Regions from separate parts of the Delftia sp. SD018 genome, predicted to be linked through region 2. Evidence: predicted binding sites of a transcription regulator. Region 2 holds the regulator's gene; each other region holds the start of a gene.
What was found. The regulator LexA, encoded in region 2, represses DNA repair genes until DNA is damaged. The targets are predictions, from matches to a motif close to ACTGTATNNNNATACAGT.

Region 1 (7,271 bases), on a different contig from region 2:
CAGGACAAGAGCCTGTTCGGCATGATCCGCAACACGCACCAGGTCTCGCCCCAGCACACGGTGGTCGCCTACTCGGACAACGCCTCCATCATGGAAGGCCATGAGGTCGAGCGCTTCGTCGCCACCTTCGAGGCGGCCCTGGACAAGATCAAGGCGCCCAGCTACCAGAAGAAGCAGGCCGTCAACCACGTGCTGATGAAGGTGGAGACGCATAACCACCCCACGGCCATCTCCCCCTTCCCCGGCGCATCGACCGGCGCGGGCGGCGAGATCCGCGACGAGGGCGCCACGGGCCGCGGCTCCAAGCCCAAGGCCGGCCTGTCGGGCTTCACGGTCTCCAAGCTGTGGGGCAGCGAAGTGGGCAAGCCCGAGCACATCGCCAGCCCGCTGCAGATCATGATCGAGGGCCCGCTCGGTGGCGCGGCCTTCAACAACGAATTCGGCCGTCCCAACCTGACCGGCTATTTCCGCGAGTACGAGCAGCAGGTCGGCGTGGGTGCCGATGCCGTGATGCGCGGCTACCACAAGCCCATCATGATCGCGGGCGGCCTGGGCGTGATCGACTCCGAGCTGACTCAGAAGATCGAATTCCCCGCCGGCACCCTGCTGATCCAGCTGGGCGGCCCCGGCATGCGCATCGGCATGGGCGGGGGCGCTGCCAGCTCCATGGCCAGCGGCACGAACGCGGCCGAGCTGGACTTCGACTCCGTGCAGCGCGGCAATCCCGAGATCGAGCGCCGCGCCCAGGAAGTCATCAACCACTGCTGGGCCCAGGGCGACAAGAACCCCATCCTGGCCATCCACGACGTGGGGGCCGGCGGCCTGTCCAATGCCTTCCCCGAGCTGACCAACGATGCGGGCCGTGGCGCGCGCTTTGACCTGCGCGCCGTCAACCTGGAGGAATCCGGCCTGGCGCCCAAGGAAATCTGGTCCAACGAAAGCCAGGAACGCTATGTGATGGCCATCGCTCCCGAATCGCTGGCCGAGTTCACGGCCTTCTGCGAGCGCGAGCGCTGCCCGTTTGCCGTGATCGGCACGGCCACGGAAGAACGCCAGCTGGTGCTGGAGGACACTGCGGTGGCCTCGGGCGACCAGAAGTTCCCCGTGGACATGCCCATGAACGTGCTGCTGGGCAAGCCGCCCAAGATGCACCGCGACGTGGCCACCGTGCAGCGCGAGCTGCCGCCCATGGACCTGACCGGCGTGCCCCTGGAAAAGGCCGTGATCGACGTGCTGGCCCACCCCACCGTGGCCTCCAAGCGCTTCCTGATCACCATTGGCGACCGCGCCGTGGGCGGTCTCACGCACCGAGACCAGATGGTCGGCCCCTGGCAGGTGCCCGTGGCCGACGTGGCCGTGACCCTGGCCGACTACCGTGGCTTCAAGGGTGAGGCCATGGCCATGGGCGAGCGCACGCCGCTGGCCTCCATCAACGCCCCGGCGTCGGGACGCATGGCCGTGGCCGAGGCCATCACCAACATGCTGGCCGCGCCCATCGAGCTGTCCAAGGTCAAGATGTCGGCCAACTGGATGGCGGCCTGCGGCGAGCCCGGCGAAGACGCGGCGCTCTACGCCACCGTCAAGGCTGTGGGCATGGAGCTGTGCCCGCAGCTGGACATCTCGATCCCCGTGGGCAAGGACAGCCTGTCCATGCGCACCCAGTGGAACGAGGGCGGCCAGGTCAAGAAGGTGACCTCGCCCGTCAGCCTGATCATCACGGGCTTCGCCTCCATCGACGATGTGCGCGGCACGCTCACGCCCCAGCTGGACGCCACGGAAGACGACAGCACCCTGGTCCTGGTGGACCTGGGCCGCGGCAAGATGCGCATGGGCGGCTCCATCCTGGGCCAGGTGCTGGGCCAGTCCGGCAATGAAACGCCTGACCTCGATGACGCCAAGGACCTGATTGCCCTGGTCGATGCCGTCAACGACCTGCGCGCCAAGGGCCAGATCCTGGCCTACCACGACAAGGGCGACGGCGGCCTGCTGGCCACCGTGGCCGAGATGGCCTTTGCCGGCCATGTGGGCGTGGCCATCAACGTGGACATGCTGGTCACCGAAGGCGACGGCATCAGCGACAGCCGCATGGACTCGGGCGAAGGCAAGAACTGGGCCTCCCAGATCAGCGGCCGCCGCGACGACATGACGCTGCGCGCACTGTTCAACGAAGAGCTGGGCGCCGTGCTGCAGATCCGCACGGCCGACCGCGCCGCCGTGCTGCAGACCCTGCGTGAGCATGGCCTGTCCACCTGCAGCCACATCATCGGCAAGACGCGCCCCGTCTCGTCCAAGGTCGATGCGGGCAAGGGCGAGCTGCAGGTCTGGCGCGATGCCAAGTCCGTCTTCGGCGCCTCGCTCAGCGACCTGCACCAGGTCTGGGATGCCGTCAGCTGGAAGATTGCCCAGCAGCGCGACAACCCGGCCTGCGCCGACAGCGAGCACGCCGCAGCCGGCGAGCCTGCCGACCCGGGCATGCACCTGCACCTGACGTTCGACCCGGCCGAGAACCCGGCCGCACCCTTCCTGAACCTGGGCGCGCGCCCCCGCGTGGCCGTGCTGCGCGAGCAGGGCGTGAACTCCCATGTGGAAATGGCCTACGCCTTCACCGAAGCCGGCTTCGACGCGGTGGACGTGCACATGACCGACCTGCAAAGCGGCCGCGCGCAGCTGCAGGACTTCGCTGGCGTGGTGGCCTGTGGCGGCTTCAGCTACGGCGACACGCTGGGCGCCGGCATCGGCTGGGCGCGCTCCATCACCTTCAACGACAGCCTGTCCGCGCAGTTCCAGCAGTTCTTCGGCCGCAGCGATACCTTCGGCCTGGGCGTGTGCAACGGCTGCCAGATGTTTGCCGAGCTGGCCGACATCATTCCCGGTGCCCAGGACTGGCCGCGTTTCACGCAGAACCAGAGCAACCGCTTCGAGGCGCGCCTGTCCATGGTGGAAGTGCTGGAGTCGCCCAGCCTGTTCCTGCAGGGCATGGCCGGCAGCCGCCTGCCCATCGCCGTGGCCCACGGCGAAGGCTTTGCCAACTTCCGCTTCCGCGGCAATGCGGACAAGGCCATCGCCTCCATGCGCTATGTGGACAACCACGGCAAGGCCACCGAGCAGTACCCGTTCAATCCCAACGGATCGGCCGGCGGCCTGACGGCAGTGACCACGGCCGACGGCCGCTTCACGGCCATGATGCCCCACCCCGAGCGCGTGTTCCGCAACGTGCAGATGAGCTGGACCAACGGCGACAAGTCGGAATTCAGCCCCTGGATGCGCGTGTGGCGCAACGCCCGCAAGTGGCTGGGTTGATGCACTGAGCGACGCTGCAAAGCAGACAAAGGCCCTTCGGGGCCTTTTCTTTTTCTGTTTCTTTTTGGTGGCTGCCGTTACGGCGCCAGCATCTGCGCCGTGCGCGCGCGGGCCTGCTGGACCAGGGTGGAGATCAGCACCGTCTCGGGCAGGTTGTGCCAGTAGCGGCGCGGCATCTCGCGCAGCATGGCCTGCTCCTTCAGGCGCGCCGGGTTGAAGGTGCTGGCGTAGTAGGTCAGCCACAGGGCCTCGCCCGCGTCGGCTGGCGGGGCATCGCTGCGGCGCGCGCCGGGCGCCAGGCGCAGCGCATGGCCGTCCCAGTGAGCGCTGCATTGCGGCGTGAGGATGGCCCAGTGCATGTTGGCAAAGCGCTTGCAGAAGAAGGGCGCCGCCGCGCGCACGATGTGGTGCTCGGGCTCGAACCAGGCAATGTGCAGATCGGGCTGGTCCGGTCGCTGCGTGGTCCGAAAGCGCACAAAGGCGTGCATCTTGTGGATCTCGCGCGAGACGGGGCGGGCCAGGGCCTCGATGGCGCGCCAGTCCGCATCCAGCGCATCCAGCCGCAGTTCGGGCCGGGCCTGCATGCGCGCCAGCCAGCGGTGGCATAGCTCGAAGCGGCCTGCCGCGCGGTGCATGCAGGCATGGCGCAGCGCGGACATCTGGGTGTCCGACAGGGACAGCCCTGCCTCGCCGGGGCCGGTCAGCCCGGCGAGTGCCGAGGCGGGCATGGCCTGCTGCGGCGCGCTGGAAAACAGGTCCACCCCCGCGCCGAGTTGCTGCGCACCCCGCGTGTCGGGCCACCGCCAGCGCACCAGGGCGGGGTCGGCGCCATGGGCCAGCAGCGCCCGGCAGGCTGCGCGAAAGCCGGGCCAGTCGTCGGGGCTGTCGAGTTCGATGGTGAGAGCCTGTGCTTGCATGGCGAGCTCCAGGCGCTAGAACAGGCTGGCCTGCAGCGCGTTTTGCACGCGCATGCCGCTGTGCCGGGCCTGGGCCTGGCTGGCCTGCGACTGCGCGATCAGCCGGGTGCGCAGCGCGGCCGAGTCGGTCTCGCCCAGCAGGGGCCGGTGGCCGTCGATCAGCACGAAGGGCAGGGCCTTTTGCACGGGGGCGCGCAGCCGCAGCAGATCGTCCAGCCGCAGCCTGCGCACGCGGCGCGCCGCCAGCAGGCGGTCCACCGTCTGCGTGCCCAGGCCCGGCACGCGCAGCAGCAGGCTGCGCGGCGCACGGTTGAGGTCCACGGGGAACTGCTGTCGGTTGGCCAGTGCCCAGGCCAGCTTGGGGTCGATCTCCAGGTCCAGCATGCCGTGGCGGCTGGCCGCCGCGATCTCGCCCGCCCCGTAGCCGTAAAAGCGCATCAGCCAGTCGGCCTGGTAGAGCCGGTGCTCGCGCATGAGGGGCGGCGCCTGCGGCGGCAGATCGCGCGAGGCATCGGGAATGGGGCTGAAGGCCGAGTAGTACACGCGGCGCAGGCCGTAGCCCGCATACAGCGTGTGGCTGGATTCGAGGATGTCGGCATCGGTTGCGCGGTCGGCGCCCACGATCATCTGCGTGCTCTGCCCGCCCGGCGCAAAGCGGGGCACGGCGGCGCGCTGCGCGGGCGCGCCGGGCAGGGACTGCGCCTGGCGCTGCTCGCGCGTGGCCGCGCGCCAGGCCTGCACATGCCGGTCCACGCCCTGCATGGCCTGGCGTATGCGCTGCCCATCCTTTTCAGGCGCGAACTGCGCCAGGCCGCTGGCCGTGGGCAGTTCCACATTGATGCTCAGGCGGTCGGCATGGCGGCCTGCCTGGGCCAGCAATTCGGGCGCGGCATCCGGGATGGTCTTCAGATGGATGTAGCCGCGAAAGTCATGCTCCTCGCGCAGGCGGCGCGCCACTTCCACCAGTTGCTCCATGGTGTAGTCGCTGGAACGGATGATGCCGCTGGACAGGAACAGCCCCTCGATGCAGTTGCGCCGGTAGAAGTCCAGCGTCAGCTGCACCACCTCGGCCACCGTGAAGCGGGCGCGCTGCACGTTGGAGCTTTTGCGGTTGATGCAGTAGCGGCAGTCGAAGATGCAGACATTGGTCAGCAGGATCTTGAGCAGCGAGATGCAGCGCCCGTCGGGCGCATAGCTGTGGCAGATGCCCATGCCGGTGACCGAGCCCATGCCCTTGCCGTCCAGCGAGTCGCGCCCCTGCGATCCGCTGGAGGCGCAGCTGGCGTCGTACTTGGCGGCGTCGGCGAGGATGAAAAGTTTGCGTTGCAGCTCCATGGCTGTATAAATATACAGTATATTTGCCTGACACGTCCGGTTTTCTGAGAGCCCATCCCCCAGCCAGGGTCTGGTCCGGCCTTGCCTGGCTGCGGGTCGAACGCACTGTCGCTCTATCGCAATGGCCAGCGGATTGCAATGGTTGCCAGTGCAATGGAATGAAACCGTTTTCAGGTGCGGAATGAGTGCTTGCTTTCAATGGGTGGCGATGTGCATCGCAGGAAATGGTGAATGCGTGTTTTCTGCGTCTTTCGCAATGCCTGAAGACTGGCATGGCTTGGTGCCATCAATGCACGCGCTGATATAGCGCAGCTGGCTGCACGCCATGGGGGGTTCCCATTCATGGGAGAGAGGTTGGGTGTTGTTGTGAATTGTTTCAAATTGCCGATAACTATTGCTGATAGGCTTTCGGGTTTGCCGGGCGGTGCCGTTTCATTCAATGCGCTCGGCGATGACAAACACTTGGAGAGGGAGCTTCGGTGTCGCGTGTATTAGGAACAGAGAGCGAAGTGCTGGCGCTGTCGCCGGACGCCTCATCCAGCAAGGCCGCCAAGGGCCTGCAATCGCCCGCCAAATGGCCCGCCATGGGCGCCAATGACGTGGCGGTCTGGGGTGAATGCCAGGGCAGCGGCAGCAAGCCCTACCAGACCCAGGTGGACCTGTCGGGGCCTTCCTTCAAATGCTCTTGCCCCAGCCGCAAATTCCCCTGCAAGCACGGGCTTGCGCTGATGCTGATGCGTGCCGGCGGGCAAGTCCCCGAAGGCGTTGATCCGCCCGCCTGGGTGCAGACCTGGCTGGACAGCCGCCAGGAAAAGGCCGAGAAGAAAGAGGCCAAGGCTGCCGCCGCAGCGGCCGAGCCGCCACCCGATCCCGAGGTCGCGGCCAAACAGCAGGCCAGGCGCGAGGACAAGCGCTGGGACAAGGTCGAAGCCGGGCTACAGGAGTTGTCGCTGTGGATGCAGGACATGGTGCGTGCGGGCCTGGCCAACCAGGCCAGCGACACGCAGATGCGCCAGCGCTGGAACAACATGGCCGCGCGCATGGTCGATGCGCAGGCCACCGGCATGGCGGCGCGCATCAAGGATTGCCGGGATCTGGTGGACAGCCACCGAGACTGGCCGCGCGACATGCTGGTGCAGCTGGGCCACTGGCAGTTGATCATCGACGCCGTGCGCCGCCGCGAATCGCTCAGCCCCGAGGTCAAGGCCGACGTGATGGCCGCGCTGGGCTGGCCCATGGACAAGGCCGAGGTGCAGGCCAGGGGCCAGCTGGTCGAGGACGAATGGCTGGTGGCCGGCCTGCGCATGATCGAGCGCGAAGGCCGGCTCATGGAGCGGCGCGTCTGGCTGCAGGGCCAGCGCACGGGGCGCATGGCCCTGGTGCTGGACTATGCGCAGGGCGGGCGCGGCTTTGAATCGGCCTGGGTGCCGGGCCATCGCTACGGCTGCGCGCTGAATTTCTACCCGGGCCATGCGCCGCTGCGCGCCATTGCGGCCAATGGCAACGGGCCTGCGCTGCCTGCCGATGGCGCCAGCCCGCTGGCCAACTCGGCCGTGGGCGACGTCCTGCAACTGCTGGGCCAGCGCATTGCCGCCAACCCGCTGCAGGCCACGCAGCCGCTGTGCCAGGACCGGCTGCGGCTGGTGCCCGCCCAGGGCCAGTGGTTTGCGGCCTGGCCCCAGGCGCTGGATGCATCGCCGGTCGCCCCTGGCACGGCAG
Region 2 (7,271 bases):
TCTGGCCCTGGTTTTTGAACGTTTCGTGGCGCTGAAAACGGCCCGCGTGGCGCCGCCTGCCCTGCTGGGCGAGGCGATTTCCGTGTCCTCGCGCGGCCTGCCCAGCCAGGAAGTCGTGCAGCAGTTGTCCCAGAACTCCACGCTGGGCGAAGTCCTGGCAAGCGGACTGCGCGCCCTGCAGGCCCATCCGGACAGCAGCGAAGAAGAGCTTCGCGCCTCCATGGAAGGCGCCGGCCGCGCTGCTGCCCACACGCTGGAAAAGCACCTGAGCGCGCTGGCCACCATTGCCTCTGCCGCGCCTTTGCTGGGCCTGCTGGGCACGGTGATCGGCATGATCGAGATCTTCGGCTCGCAAGGCGGCGCATCGGCCACCGGCGGCGGCAACCCGGCGCAGCTGGCGGCCGGCATCTCCATCGCCCTGTACAACACGGCCTTCGGCCTGATCGTCGCCATTCCGGCACTGATCTTCTGGCGCTACTTCCGCGCCCGCGTCGATGGCTACCTGCTGGGCATGGAGCTGGCTTCCGAGCAGTTCGTGCGCCATCTGGTGCGCGTCGGCGGCAAGTGAACCCGCAGAACCCGCACGCGAGAGACCTGCCATGAACTTCCGTCCCCGCCGCCGTGACGAGCCCGAGATCAACCTGATCCCGTTCATCGATGTGCTGCTGGTGGTGCTGATCTTTCTGATGCTGTCCACCACCTACAGCAAGTTCACCGAACTGCAGCTGACCCTTCCCGTGGCCGATGTCGAGCAGCAGCGCGACCGGCCCCGCGAAATCATCGTCGCCATCGCTGCCGACGGCCGCTACGCCATCAACAAGACCGCCGTGGAAGACCGCAGCGTCACCGGCCTGACCCAGGCACTGGCCGCAGCGGCCGTTGCCGGCAAGGACAGCGTGGTCATCATCAGCGCCGACGCCACCGCGCCGCACCAGTCCGTGGTGTCGGTGATGGAGGCCTCGCGCCGCGCCGGACTGTCCCAGATCACCTTTGCCACGCAGACCTCGGCCAGCGCCGGGCGCTGAGGGCAAGGCCTCCATGCCCGGGAATGGCCCCGCCCCCGCAGCCTGGGGGCTTCGCGCGGCCTGGCGCCGCCGTGGCCCGCTGGCCTGCGCCCTCTTCCCCCTGTCCCTGCTGTACCGTGCCCTGCTGGGCCTGCAGCGGCTGCCCTATGCACTGGGTTTCAGGCGTGCAGGCCAGGCCGGCATTCCGGTCATCGTCGTCGGCAATGTGATTGCGGGCGGCGCCGGCAAGACCCCCGTCACGCTCGCCCTGGCCCGCCATCTGCGGGACAGCGGCTGGAGCCCTGGCATCGTCTCGCGCGGCTATGGCCGCAGCACGGATGATTGCCGAGAAGCCACGCCCGAAAGCGCCCCCGCCGATGTGGGCGACGAGCCCGCGCTGCTGGCTCGCGCCAGCGGCGTGCCGGTCTTCGTGGCCCGCAAGCGCATCGAGGCCGTCCAGGCCCTGCGCGCCCGCCATCCGCAGGTGGATGTGGTCATCAGCGACGACGGCCTGCAGCACCTGGGCCTGGCCCGCGACATCGAGCTGTGCGTCTTCAACGACGACGGCATCGGCAATGGCTGGCTGCTGCCAGCCGGCCCGCTGCGCGAACCCTGGCCGCGCCCCGTCACCGCCGTGCTGCACACGGGAGCCTGCCCTCCAACGGATGCGCCCGCCTTTGCCATGCAGCGCCAACTGGCCGCTGAAGGCGTCAATGCGCACGGTGAGCGCATTCCCCTGGCGGCCCTGCGCGGACGGCCCGTGGAGGCCGTGGCCGCCGTGGCCCGGCCCGAGGCCTTTTTCTCCATGCTGGCCACTGAACAGGGCCTGACGCTGGAGCACGCCCAGGCGCTGCCGGATCACTATAATTTTGAGAGCTTCCAGCGCTTGGAACGCAATGAAGACCCGCTGGTCTGCACCGAAAAGGATGCCGTCAAGCTGTGGCGCACCCATCCCCAGGCCTGGTCCGTTGCGCTGCAATTGCAGCTGCCGCCAGATTTCTGGGCGCTGCTGGATCAGCGGCTGCAGGCGCTGCGCAGGCCACGCGCCTGACTATCATCACCGTCTTGGCTGGCCGCCACGGCCCGCCCTCCCCCTCCAAAACACAGGATCCGCCATGGACGCCAAACTTCTCGAACTGCTGGTCTGCCCCGTCACCAAGGGCCCGCTGCGCTTTGACCGCGAGCACCAGGAACTGGTCTCGCGCAGCGCGCGCCTGGCCTACCCCGTGCGCGACGGCATCCCGGTGCTGCTGGAGGCCGAAGCCCGCACGCTGGACGACGACGAGCTCGAGGACTGATCGCGCCGCAAGGCCCGATTTCCGACGACGCCCGCGCCCGCACTTTCGACCATCTCCGCAACGCACCATGCCCACCGCGCACTTCACGGTTCTGATTCCTGCCCGCCTTGCCTCCAGCCGCCTGCCAGGCAAGCCCCTCGCAGACATTGGTGGTCTTCCCATGGTCGTGCGCGTGGCACAGCGCGCTGGCCTCAGCGGCGCCACGCGCTGCGTGGTCGCGGCCGATGACGAAAGCATCGTCGCCGCCTGCGCCGCGCACGGCGTTGCGGCCGTGCTCACGCGCAGCGACCACGCCAGCGGCAGCGACCGCCTGGCCGAGGCCTGCGAACTGCTGGGCCTGGATGGCGATGACATCGTCGTCAACGTCCAGGGCGACGAACCGTTGATCGCTCCCGACCTTATCGATGCCGTGGCCGCCCTGCTGACGCAGCAGCCCTCGGCCAGCATGGGCACGGCGGCACATGCCATCGACAGCCTGGCCGACTTCACCAACCCGAACGTGGTCAAGGTCGTCTGCGATGCCCAGGGCATGGCCCACTATTTCAGCCGCGCACCCATCCCCTTTGCGCGTGAGCATGCAGGCCAGGCATGGTGGGAGACGGCATCTGCAGCGGCAGCGCCGGGCCACCCCGGCTTCGCGCCCCTGCGCCACATCGGCATCTACAGCTACCGTGCCGGTTTCCTGCGCAGCTTCCCACAGCTTTCTCCCGCCCCCACCGAGGTGCTGGAGGCGCTGGAACAGTTGCGTGCGCTGTGGCATGGCCACCGCATCGCCGTCCACCTCACGCCCCATGCACCAGGCCCCGGCGTTGACACCCCCGAAGACCTGGAACGGGTGCGCGCCCGGTTGTCCGCCTGAATCCGATCCCGCATACGCCAATACAGATGCGCCAATGGCGATGCCCGGCATCGCCATTCACATCACAACTGCACATGCGGTTTTGTCGGACAGCAAAACGCAGTTTTTGGAGATTGCACAGGCGACAGTTTTGCCCTCTGCGTGTAAGCCAGTGTTAGCCCTGTGCGTGCTATCCTTGCCCGCGACAAAAATATGACGCATGGACTGTCCGCCCCGGTGGGCCGATCCGGCAGACAAGAATTTCTACTCTCCTCAAGGACTTCCATGAAACTGATTTTGTTGGGCGCACCCGGCGCCGGCAAAGGCACGCAAGCCGCTTTCATCTGCCAGAAGTACGGCATCCCCCAGATTTCCACCGGTGACATGCTGCGTGCCGCCGTCAAGGCCGGAACGCCCCTGGGCCAGCAGGCCAAGGCCGTGATGGACGCCGGCCAACTGGTCAGCGACGACCTGATCATCAATCTGGTCAAGGAACGCATCGCCCAGGCCGATTGCGCCAACGGCTTCCTGTTTGATGGATTTCCCCGCACCATTCCCCAGGCAGACGCCATGAAGGCCGCTGGCGTGAAGCTGGACTACGTGCTGGAGATCGACGTGCCCTTCGACGCCATCATCGAGCGCATGAGCGGCCGCCGTTCCCACCCCGCCTCGGGCCGCACCTACCACGTCAAGTTCAATCCGCCCAAGGTCGAAGGCCAGGACGACGTGACCGGCGAGCCGCTGGTGCAGCGCGAAGACGACAAGGAAGAAACCGTCAAGAAGCGCCTGGACGTCTACAGCAGCCAGACCCGCCCCCTGGTGGACTACTACCGCGCATGGGCCGAAAAGGAAGCTGCAGCGGCGCCCAAGTACCGCGCCATCAGCGGCCTGGGCTCGGTCGAGGACATCACCCAACGCGCACTGGCTGCACTGGCTGAGTGATGCAGGCCATGTGCCGCAACGAAAAAAGCACCCGCCGGGTGCTTTTTTGTTGACCGCCAGCAATTGAAGAAATGCCGGCGTCGCTGCCCGGCTCAATCGCGCGGCTGCGCTGCCAGCGCCAGCATCATCGCAATCCGGGCCTTTGCCACGGGCAGCTGCGCCAGATCGGCCTCTGCCGGGTTGGTCCCAAGGCCGGAGGCCACGGGCAGGCCTTCGGCACAGCGCGTGCCCCGCCAGATCCAGACGCCCTTGTCGCGGGCACGCTGCAAGGCCGCTTCCATGCCTTCGTGAACCGTCGCATTGCCCGTGCCAGCCACGACGATGCCACGCACGCCTGCCGCCACCAGCGCATCCACGCCGCTGGCACGCGCCAAGGCGCCGCTGAACACCACCTCGACCCAGGGCAGCTCATCCAGCGCCAGCAGATCAGATGACATGGCCGCAGGCACCATGGCCCGCGCGGACGGCGCGGCGGGGGAGGACGGCGCATCGGGCACCAGCCAGCGCACACGCCCTTCCTCCACCAACGCCTGCGGCCCGCCCTCCACGGAGCGCATTGCCTGCAGCCGGTAGGGATGGACCTTCTGCACCTGGGCTGCCGCATGCACCTCGCCGCCCGCCACCACCCATACGCCGCTGCGCCCGCCGCTGGCAGCCACGGTCACGGCATCGCGCAGATTCTGCGGTCCGTCTGCCAACAGGGCCGTGGCCGGGCGCATGGCGCAGGTCAGCACGATGGGCTTGGTGGCCGGCAGCAGGCTGTGCAGCAGCCAGGCCGTCTCTTCCAGCGTGTCCGTTCCATGCGTGATCACCACGGCGCGTGTGTCCGCATCCTCCAGTGCCTGCGTGCAGGCGCGCAGCAACGCGCGCCACACGGGCCAGTCCATATCCTTGCTGTCCACCTGCGCGATCTGCTGCGTCTGCACGGGTCCCAGCGCCTGCTGCTCCAGGTCCGGCACGGCCTCCAGCAGCGATTGCACCGTGATCTGCCCGGCCTTGTACCCCACGCCCTGCGACTGCGAATCCGCCCGGCCGGCGATGGTCCCGCCCGTGCCCAGAATCACCAACTTTGACTGCCCCACTTGCACCTCTTGGAAAACTGGTTAAAAATACAGATACTGTATAAATCATCAGATGGCCTCCCAGCCTGCCATCTGCCCTCAAGGACCGGACGCACGCCATGCTCGACCATCCCAAGCTCACCGCCCGCCAGCAACAGATCCTGGACCTGATCCAGGCCGCCATCTCCCGCACGGGCGCGCCTCCCACCCGCGCGGAAATCGCCAACACGCTGGGCTTCAAGTCCGCCAACGCTGCCGAGGAACACCTGCAGGCCCTGGCCCGCAAAGGTGTGATCGAACTGGTCAGCGGCACCTCGCGCGGCATTCGCCTGCGTACCGACACCGTGCGCAACATCAATGCCGCGCGCGGCACCAGCTTCGGACTGCCGCTGTCGGCCCTGGCACCGCTGATGCTGCCCCTGGTGGGCCGCGTTGCGGCGGGCTCGCCCATTCTCGCCCAGGAACATATCGACCAAACCTATTCCGTCGAGCCCAGCCTGTTCCAGACGCGCCCCGACTATCTGCTGCGCGTGCGCGGTATGTCCATGCGCGACGCGGGCATCATGGACGGTGACCTGCTGGCCGTGCAGTCCGCACACGAAGCCCGCAACGGCCAGATCGTCGTGGCACGCCTGGGTGACGAAGTCACCGTCAAGCGCCTGCGCCGCACCACGCAGGGCGTGGAACTTCTGCCGGAAAACCCAGATTACCCGGTGATTCGCGTCGCCCCCGAAGAGGCCTTTGCCATTGAAGGCCTGGCCGTGGGGCTGATCCGCAACAGCATGTCCATGTAAGCCGGACTGGCGGCGCTTCTCAGGCCGCCTCACCCCATTTCACGCATCGCCCAGGTGGTAGGCGCGAAGCCTTGGAGCTTCGCCCTGGGCGGAGCTTTGCCCGCAAACCGCAATCCTGCCTGTGTCCATGCCTCTTTGAAACACGCCAACAGGAGTCGTCACATGGGATTCGCTCTGCCAACACTGTCTTCTTTTTCCTTCCTGCGCCTGGCACATGGCATCCGCCTGACTGCGACCGCCATGGAGTCGGCCATGCCTCTTGCACAAGCCCCTGCGTGCCAGCCATTACCTGCTGCAGCACCCGAGCCCGCCAACGTGATCTCTTTCAGCAAGGCACGCCGGCGCAGCCAGCAGCGCCGCGGCAAGGCCGCACGCGCTGCAGACCATGGAGATGCCCAGCTGATCCTGCCCTTGCTGCCGACGCAGCCCACCCTGCAATCCGCGCCTGAGCAGCCTTCAGGCCTGCGCATCATCCAGCGGTCGCCGCAGGAGCAGCCGGAATGCCTGTTCATCTCCGGGCGAATGGCCGATGTCTGCGCTGCGCTGGAGCGCATGGAAGCGCATGGCGGACCGGCAGCCAACTGAGGCCCGATGCAAGGTGTGCGATACACCTTGCACAACACAAACCTGGGCGGCGCGGACCGCCGCGTGCCGCACGAGGAATCGGCCTGCGCAAAGCTGGTGCAGGCTGGCGGCCACCACTGCCCTGTAGCGCACATGCAACAAGTGGACGCCCTCTTTGCGGGAGGGGCGCCGGCCTGAAAGATAATTGATAAGCATTCTTATTATCTTTTGCAGCAGCGATTGCCACTGCGCCCGCCTCCTCCGCCCCAGCCTTCTCCGTGCACAGCCTCTACCAGAACCACCATCCCTGGCTGGAAAGCCTGCTGCGCAAACGCCTGGGCAACCGTGACGATGCCGCCGACCTGGCCCAGGACACCTTTGTGCGCCTGCTGCGCTCTCCCCTGCCGCAGCAGGACATCCGCGAACCCAGGCGCTACCTGGCCACCATCGCCCGGGGCCTGGTCGCCGACCTGTTTCGCCGCCGCACGCTGGAGCAGTCCTATCTGGACTATCTGGCCCAGTTGCCGCAATCGCTGGCGCCTTCGCCCGAAGAGCAGGCCATCGTCCAGCAAACCCTGCTGGATGTGGACCGCATGCTCCAGGGCCTTCCCCCCAAGGTTCGCGAAGCCTTCGTGCTGGCCCAGTTCGAGGAACTGAGCTACCCAGAGATCGCCGAGCGCCTGGGTGTATCGCTGCGCACCGTCAGCAACTACCTGACCCGGGCGATGGAGCATTGCTGCCTGGTCCTGGCATAGCCACATGGGCGAGAG
Region 3 (7,271 bases), on a different contig from region 2:
GGCGGCTTTGCGAATGCCTACCGGGGCGGCATACGCCACGGCGGTGCCTTCGAGCTGAAGCAGGCCGTCTGGGCCCTGCGCAATGCGCGCAGCGGCAGCAACCACCTGGAGCCCGCAGCGCGCCAGGCGCTGGAGCAGGCCGACATCGGCCAGTGGTGCCTGCGCCTGCCCTGGTCGCGCGGCGACTCGCCGCTGCAGTGGGCGCCCGAGTACGAGGGCTACCTGTTCAGCCAGTGGGAGCGCGGCAGCTTTGACGACTACTGGCGCCAGCCCGAGCTGTACGCCGCCGGCCACTACGGCGCCTTCGACGGCCTGGCCGTGATGCTGATGTGCGGCTGGTGGGACCCGTATGCGCAGACCACCACGGACAACTACCTGGGCCTGTCGCGCGGCGATGGCCGGGTCCGCATGGTGCTGGGTCCCTGGACCCATGGCGAGCGCAGCGTCCCGCATGCGGGCGATGTGGATTTCGGGCCCGATGCCGTGCTCGACGGCGCACTGGCCGACGACTACGTGGCCATGCGCCTGGCCTGGTTCGACCACTGGCTCAAGGGCCGGCCCATGCCCGCGCGCCAGCAAGCCGCCGTGCGCTACTTCCGCATGGGCGGCGGATCGGGCGCGCGCACGGCCCAGGGCCGGCTGGACCACGGCGGGGCCTGGCGCAGCGCCGACCACTGGCCCGTGCCCGGCACGCAGCCCACGGCCTGGCACCTGCACGCCGACGGCAGGCTGGCCCGCGAGCCCGCGCCGCAGCCGGGCGTGCGCAGCTACCGCTTTGACCCGGCCTGCCCGGTGCCCACCCTGGGCGGCTCCATCACCTCGGGCGAGCCGCTGATGTTCGCAGGCGCCTACGACCAGACCACGCACGAGAACACCTTCGCCGCCCGTCCGCCCTACGGCCCGCTGTCCGAGCGCGGCGACGTGCTGGTGTTCCAGACCGAGCCGCTGCAGCAAGACCTGGAGGTCACGGGCACCATCACCATCGAGCTGCAGGTGTCCTCGTCCGCGCCCGACACGGACTTCACCGCCAAGCTCATCGACCAGTACCCGCCCAGCGCCGACCATCCGCAGGGCTATGCGATGAACATCACCGACGGCATCCTGCGCTGCCGCTACCGCAACTCATGGGAGCAGCCCGAACTGATGACGCCCGGCGAGGTGGTGGCCATCACCATCGAGCCCATGCCCACCTCCAACCTGTTCCGCAAGGGCCACCGCATCCGCCTGGACATCTCCAGCAGCAACTTCCCGCGCTTCGACGTGAACCCCAACACCGGCGCGCCCGAGGGCAGTGCGGGGCCCAGGCAGGTGGCGGTCAACAGCCTGCACCTGGGTGGCTGCCATGCCTCGCGCATCGTGCTGCCGGTGGTGGCGGTCTAGGCGGAGAGCACACGCGTTTGGCAGTCTGGCATGTTTCGCAATTTGGTTGTATCATGCAACCAAATTGCGAAGGAACATCGCCATGGACATGCAGCAGCGTCAGTTGGAACTGGCCGGCCCCCTGCCGGCCCTTGCACCATCGGGGCGGCTGCGGGGGCGTGTCTGCCTGGTGGTGGGCGCCACCAGCGGCATAGGCCGGGCCACCGCCCTGCGCATGGCCGAGGAGGGCGCTGCCGCCGTGGTGGTCACGGGGCGCCGCCGTGAGCTGGGCCTGCAGCTGGAGCAGGAAATCCGACAGCAGGGGGCGGACGGCCTTTTCCTGGCCTGCGATGCAACGCGGCAGGAGGACATGGCGGCGGTGGTGGAGCAGGCCGTGGCGCGCTTCGGGCGGCTGGACGCGGCCTTCAACAATGCGGGCTTCCAGGAGCGGCGCGCCGCGCTGGCCGAGCAGGATGACGCGGTCTTCTCCCAGGTCTTCGATACGAATGTGCGTGCGGTCTTCCACGCCATGCGCCATGAACTGGCGGCCATGCTGGCCACGGGCGGCGGCACCATCGTGAACAACACCAGCGTCAGCGGCATACGCAATCCCAATCCGGGCCTGTCGCTGTATGGCGCCTCCAAGGCTGCGGCCCTGTCGCTGACCCGCGCCGCCGCCATGGAGTACGCGCCGCGCGGCATCCGCATCAATGCCGTTGCCCCTGGCCGCGTGGTCACGGACATGATGCTGGGCTCGGGCATTGCCGACATGCATGCGGTGGCGGCGGGCCTGCCGCTGCGGCGCATGGGCCATCCGCAGGAGGTGGCCACGGCCGTCGTCTGGCTGATGTCGGACGAGGCGGCCTTTGTGGTCGGGCACTGCCTGGCGACCGATGGCGGCTTCCTGGCCGGATGAGCCTGCCCGGGGCAAGTCCGTTGCGCGAAGTGAGCACTACCGGGTTTGATATGATGACTGTATAAAGATACAGTTTTCGAGCGGCCTGGCTGCCCGATCTGCCAGGCCCATGCTCCCTCCCCACCGCTTCTACTACCTGCACAACTTCCAGCGCGCGCTGGACTGGATTGGCCAGCGTTACGGCGATCTGCTGGACGCGCCCGAGCAGGCATTCCTCACCCGTTTCACGCAGCTGCCCCAGCCCTCGCAGGCGCTGATGGTGCGTTTGCTGATGCGGCGCGGGCCGTGGTTTCGGGCCGGCAAGCTGGTGTACGAAGAGATTCCCGCCATTGCCGACGCGGCCGCGCCCCTGCTGGAGCTGGGCTGGCTGGACGCGGACCACCCCATGGCGCTGGAGGAGCTGTTTGCGCTGCACACCAAGCCCGAGCTGCTGCAGCTGTTCGCCGGCGCACCCATTCACTCAGGCCTGCGCAAGGCCGAGCTTTTGCAGGCCCTGCAGCCCCTGCATGAGGCGCCCAGGCCCTATGCGCAATGGCAGCCCCAGGGCGTCGCAGCCGGCGAAGCCGCTTGGCGCGTGATGGTGGGTGCGCTGTGCGAGCGCTTTCGGCTGATGTTCTTCGGCAATCTCTACCAGGACTGGTCGGAATTCGTGCTGGCCGACCTGGGCGTGTTCCGCTACGAGGCCGTGGCCTTCGATGCGGCGTCGCGGGCCTTCCAGTCGCGCGCCGATGTCGATGGCTACCTGGCCCTGCAGGCCTGCCGCGCGGCGCTGGATGAGGGCGTGGAGATCGATGCGCTGCTGCAGCAGGTGGTCGGCTGCGCCAGCGGCAATGCCTGGCTGGAGCAGCGCCGCGCCAAGGTGCTGCTGCGCATAGGCCAGGCCTGCGAGCGCATGCAGGACTGGGAGCGTGCCGAGCAGGCCTATGCGCAAAGCCGCTACCCCGGCGCCCGCCATCGGCGCATGCGCGTGTACGAGCGCATGGAGCGCTTTGCCGATGCCATGGCGCTGGCCCAGGCCGCCCAGGCCCAGCCCGAGAGCGACGAGGAACTGCAGCGCGTGGCGCGCATGCTGCCGCGCCTGCGCCGCAGCCTGGGGCAGGGTGCGCGCGGGCGTGCGGCGGCGCTGGCGCCCGTGGTGGCGCAGATGCGCATGGACGTGGAGCTGGACCTGCCGGCCCGGCCCAGCTCCGTCGAATACGTGCTGCGCGACCACTGGCACAGCGACGCCGCGCCGGTGTTTTATGTGGAGAACGCGCTCATCAACTCGCTGTTCGGCCTGCTGTGCTGGCCGGCCATCTTCGCGCCGCTGCCGGGAGCCTTCTTCCACCCGTTCCAGAGCGGCCCGGCCGACCTGTCCGCGCCCGACTTCGTGCAGCGCCGCGCAGCCTTGTTCGAGGAATGCCTGGCGCATCTGGACGATGGCAGCTGGCGCGAGGTCATCGTGCAGCGCCATGCCGACAAGCAGGGCCTGCAGTCGCCCTTCGTGTTCTGGGGCACGCTGAGCGCGCCGCTGCTGGCGCTGGCGCTGGACTGCATTCCGGCCGCCCACCTCAAGCTGTTCTTTGCGCGGCTGCTGCGCGACGTGCAGGCCAACCGCACGGGCTTTCCCGATCTGGTGCGTTTCTGGCCGGCCGAGCGCCGCTACGAACTGGTCGAGGCCAAGGCCCCCGGCGACAAGCTGCAGGACAACCAGATCCGCTGGCTGCAGTACTGTGCCGAGCACGGCATTCCCGTGCGCGTGTGCCATGTGCAGTGGCGCGGCCAGCCGCTGGGAGAGGCCGCGTGAGCTACACCGTGGCCGTGCGCGCGCTGTGCGAGTTCACGGCACGCGCGGGCGACCTGGACCTGCGCTTCACACCCGCGCCCAGCGCGCTGGAGGGCATGGCCGGCCACAGCCTGGTGCAGTCGCGCAGGGGCAAGGACTACGAGACCGAGATCAGCCTGGCCGGTGAATACGGCGACCTGCGCGTGCGCGGCCGCGCCGACGGCTTCGACGCCGGGGCTGGCCAGCTGGAGGAAATCAAGACCTACCGGGGCCAGATCGAGGGCGTGCGCGCCCACCACCGCGCCCTGCACTGGGCCCAGGCGCGCATCTACGCCCATCTGCTGTGCCAGGCGCGCGGCCTGCAGCGGCTGCGCGTGGCGCTGGTGTATTTCAACGTGGGCAACTCGGAGGAAACCGTGCTGGTGCAGGAGGAAGACGCGGCCACTCTGCGCGCCTTCTTCGAGCAGCAATGCGCGCTGTTCCTGGACTGGGCACGCAGCGAGGCCGCCCACCGCGCGGCGCGCGAGGCGGCGCTGGCCGCGCTGCGCTTTCCCATGCAGGGCTTTCGCGCGGGCCAGCGCGAGCTGGCCGTGGCCGTCTACCGCGTGGCGCGCGCGCAGCAGGGCGGCCAGTGCCTGATGGCGCAGGCGCCCACGGGCATCGGCAAGACGCTGGGCACCATCTTCCCCATGCTCAAGGCCATGCCGGACCAGGGCCTGGACCGTCTGTTCTTCCTCACGGCCAAGGGCACGGGCCATGGCCTGGCACTGCAGGCGCTGGCCAGCGTGAACCGGCAGATCGCCGAGCAGCACCAGCCACCGCCGCAGGAACCGGCTGCGCCGCAACCGCTGCCCTCGCCACCCGCGCCACCCGCAAGGCTGCGCGTGCTCGCCATCCTGGCGCGCGACAAGGCCTGCGAGCATCCCGACAAGGCCTGCCACGGCGACTCCTGCCCGCTGGCGCGCGGCTTCTTCGACCGGCTGCCCGCCGCGCGCGCCGCCGCGCTGCAGCAAGCGCCCTGGGACCCGCCCGCCGTGCGTGCCGTCGCCCTGGCGCACGACATCTGCCCCTACTACCTGTCCCAGGAACTGGTGCGCTGGAGCGACGTGGTCGTGGCCGACTACCACTACTTCTACGACAGCGCCGCCATGCTGTACGCGCTCACCCAGGCCCAGCAATGGAAGGTGGGCGTGCTGGTGGACGAAGCCCACAACCTGCTCGAGCGCGCGCGCCGCATGTACACGGCCGAGCTGTCGCAGTTCGCCCTGGCTGCCGCCCGCAAGTCGGCCACCGGTGCCGTGCGCAAGGCGCTGGACCGGCTCAGCCGCAGCTGGAGCGCGCTGAACAGGGAGCAGACCGCCAGCTACCAGGCCCATGAGGAAGTGCCCGCAGGCCTGCTGGGCGCCGTGCAGCGCGCCGTGGCCGCCATCGCCGACGCCAATGCCGACAGCCCCATGCTGCCCGGCGACCCCGTGCTGGACTTCTACTGGGAGGCGCTGCAGTTCATGGCGCTGGCCGAGCAGTTCGGCGGCCATGCGCTGTTCGACGTCCATGTGCTGCCGGGGCGCAGCGGCCCGAACAGGACGCCGGCCTCCACGCTGTGCATACGCAACGTAGTGCCTGCGCCCCACCTGGCGGCACGCCATGCGGCGGCCCATGCCTCGGTTCTGTTCTCGGGCACGCTGAGCCCGCCGCACTTCTACCGCGACATCCTGGGCCTGCCCGAAGGCACGCACTGGCTGGAGGCCGACTCGCCCTTCCAGGCCGACCAGCTCGATGTGCAGGTGGCCGGCCACATCTCCACGCGCTACCGCGACCGAGACCGTTCGCTGCGGCCCATCGCCGACCTCGTGGCCGCGCAGTACGCGCGCCGGCCCGGCAACTACCTGTGCTTTTTCAGCAGCTTCGACTACCTGCAGCGCGTGGCCGAATGCCTGCAGCGCGCCCATCCCGATCTGCCGGTCTGGCTGCAGACCCCGTCCATGGACGAGGAGGGTCGCGCGGCCTTCCTGGCCCGCTTCACCGAAGCCGGGCAGGGCGTGGGCTTTGCCGTGCTGGGCGGTGCGTTCTCCGAGGGCGTGGACCTGCCCGGCGAGCGCCTCATCGGCGCCTTCGTGGCCACGCTGGGCCTGCCCCAGGTCAATCCCGTGAACGAAGAGATGAAGCGCGCTATGGATCGCCAGTTCGGCGCGGACAAGGGCTATGACTACAGCTATCTCTACCCGGGCCTGCGCAAGGTGGTCCAGGCCGCAGGCCGCGTCATCCGCAGCGAGCGCGACCGCGGCGTGGTCTTTCTCATCGACGACCGCTATCGGCGCGGCGAGGTGCAGGCGCTGCTGCCGCGCTGGTGGCGGGTGGAGGGCATGCGATGATCCGGGCCCGCACCAGTCCGCGACTGACATCCCCACCCCCATCCCGTCCCCATCCAGGAGCCTTCCGAATGCCCCGCATGCGCTGCGCCATCCTTGCATTGACCCTGGGCCTGCTGGCCGGTGGCCCGGCTGCGGCAGGCGTGGTGCAGCCTGTGCCCGACAGGCAGGCCAGCGAGAACAAGATGCCGGCCTATCCCAAGGAAGCCAGGCGGCTGGAGCAGGAAGGCAAGGTGGTGCTGCGGGTTCTGGTGGGCGCCAGCGGAAAGGCACTGGCCGTGGATGTGGCAGACAGCAGCGGCTATCCTCTGCTCGACCAGGAGGCGCTGGACGCCGTGCGGACGTGGCGCTTTATCCCCGGCACGCGCGACGGCGTGCCGGACAGCATGTGGACGCGCGTGCCCGTCACCTTCCTGCTGAAATAGCGGCATGCCGGTGGTGGCAGGTTTGTACCCGGTGCGTGCCCTGCGCAGCGACACAAGGAGCATTCCATGAAGATCGTCATCACCAGCGTGCTCGTCGACGACCAGGACAAGGCCCTGGCCTTCTACCGCGACGTGCTCGGCTTCGTTCTCAAGCACGACATTCCCATGGGCGGCGATGCGCGCTGGCTCACCCTGACATCGCCCGGCGATGCCGATGGCGTGGAGCTGCTGCTGGAGCCCGACATGCACCCGGCCGCCAGGCCGTTCAAGACCGCCCTGCATGCCGACGGCGTGCCGGCCACCTTCTTCGGCGTGGACGACGTGCAGGCCGAGTACGAGCGCCTGAGCGCGGCCGGCGTGCGCTTCACCAGGCCGCCGACGCATCTGGGGCCGGTCACGATTGCGGTGTTCGACGACACCTGCGGCAATCTCATACA

Region 1: the regulator LexA is predicted to act here: its motif matches at 5,554-5,571, upstream of INR38_RS13785 (putative DNA modification/repair radical SAM protein).
Region 3: the regulator LexA is predicted to act here: its motif matches at 2,332-2,349, upstream of INR38_RS00390 (VRR-NUC domain-containing protein).

Annotation. Positions count from the first base shown of each region.
Region 1 covers NZ_JADDRN010000012.1:38,426-45,696, forward strand. Annotated here, with positions in the region: gene purL (phosphoribosylformylglycinamidine synthase) at 1-3,300, shown strand, start outside; gene INR38_RS13780 (TIGR03915 family putative DNA repair protein) at 3,378-4,217, opposite strand; gene INR38_RS13785 (putative DNA modification/repair radical SAM protein) at 4,233-5,552, opposite strand; gene INR38_RS13790 (SWIM zinc finger family protein) at 6,032-7,271, shown strand, end outside.
Region 2 covers NZ_JADDRN010000018.1:80,076-87,346, reverse strand. Annotated here, with positions in the region: gene INR38_RS18340 (MotA/TolQ/ExbB proton channel family protein) at 1-568, shown strand, start outside; gene INR38_RS18335 (biopolymer transporter ExbD) at 600-1,025, shown strand; gene lpxK (tetraacyldisaccharide 4'-kinase) at 1,039-2,055, shown strand; gene INR38_RS18325 (Trm112 family protein) at 2,120-2,302, shown strand; gene kdsB (3-deoxy-manno-octulosonate cytidylyltransferase) at 2,370-3,161, shown strand; gene adk (adenylate kinase) at 3,426-4,082, shown strand; gene INR38_RS18310 (asparaginase) at 4,175-5,164, opposite strand; gene lexA (transcriptional repressor LexA) at 5,263-5,937, shown strand; gene INR38_RS18300 (hypothetical protein) at 6,100-6,522, shown strand; gene INR38_RS18295 (sigma-70 family RNA polymerase sigma factor) at 6,780-7,256, shown strand; gene INR38_RS18290 (FecR domain-containing protein) at 7,261-7,271, shown strand, end outside.
Region 3 covers NZ_JADDRN010000001.1:75,967-83,237, forward strand. Annotated here, with positions in the region: gene INR38_RS00380 (CocE/NonD family hydrolase) at 1-1,380, shown strand, start outside; gene INR38_RS00385 (glucose 1-dehydrogenase) at 1,463-2,275, shown strand; gene INR38_RS00390 (VRR-NUC domain-containing protein) at 2,385-4,061, shown strand; gene INR38_RS00395 (helicase C-terminal domain-containing protein) at 4,058-6,412, shown strand; gene INR38_RS00400 (energy transducer TonB) at 6,481-6,834, shown strand; gene INR38_RS00405 (VOC family protein) at 6,901-7,271, shown strand, end outside.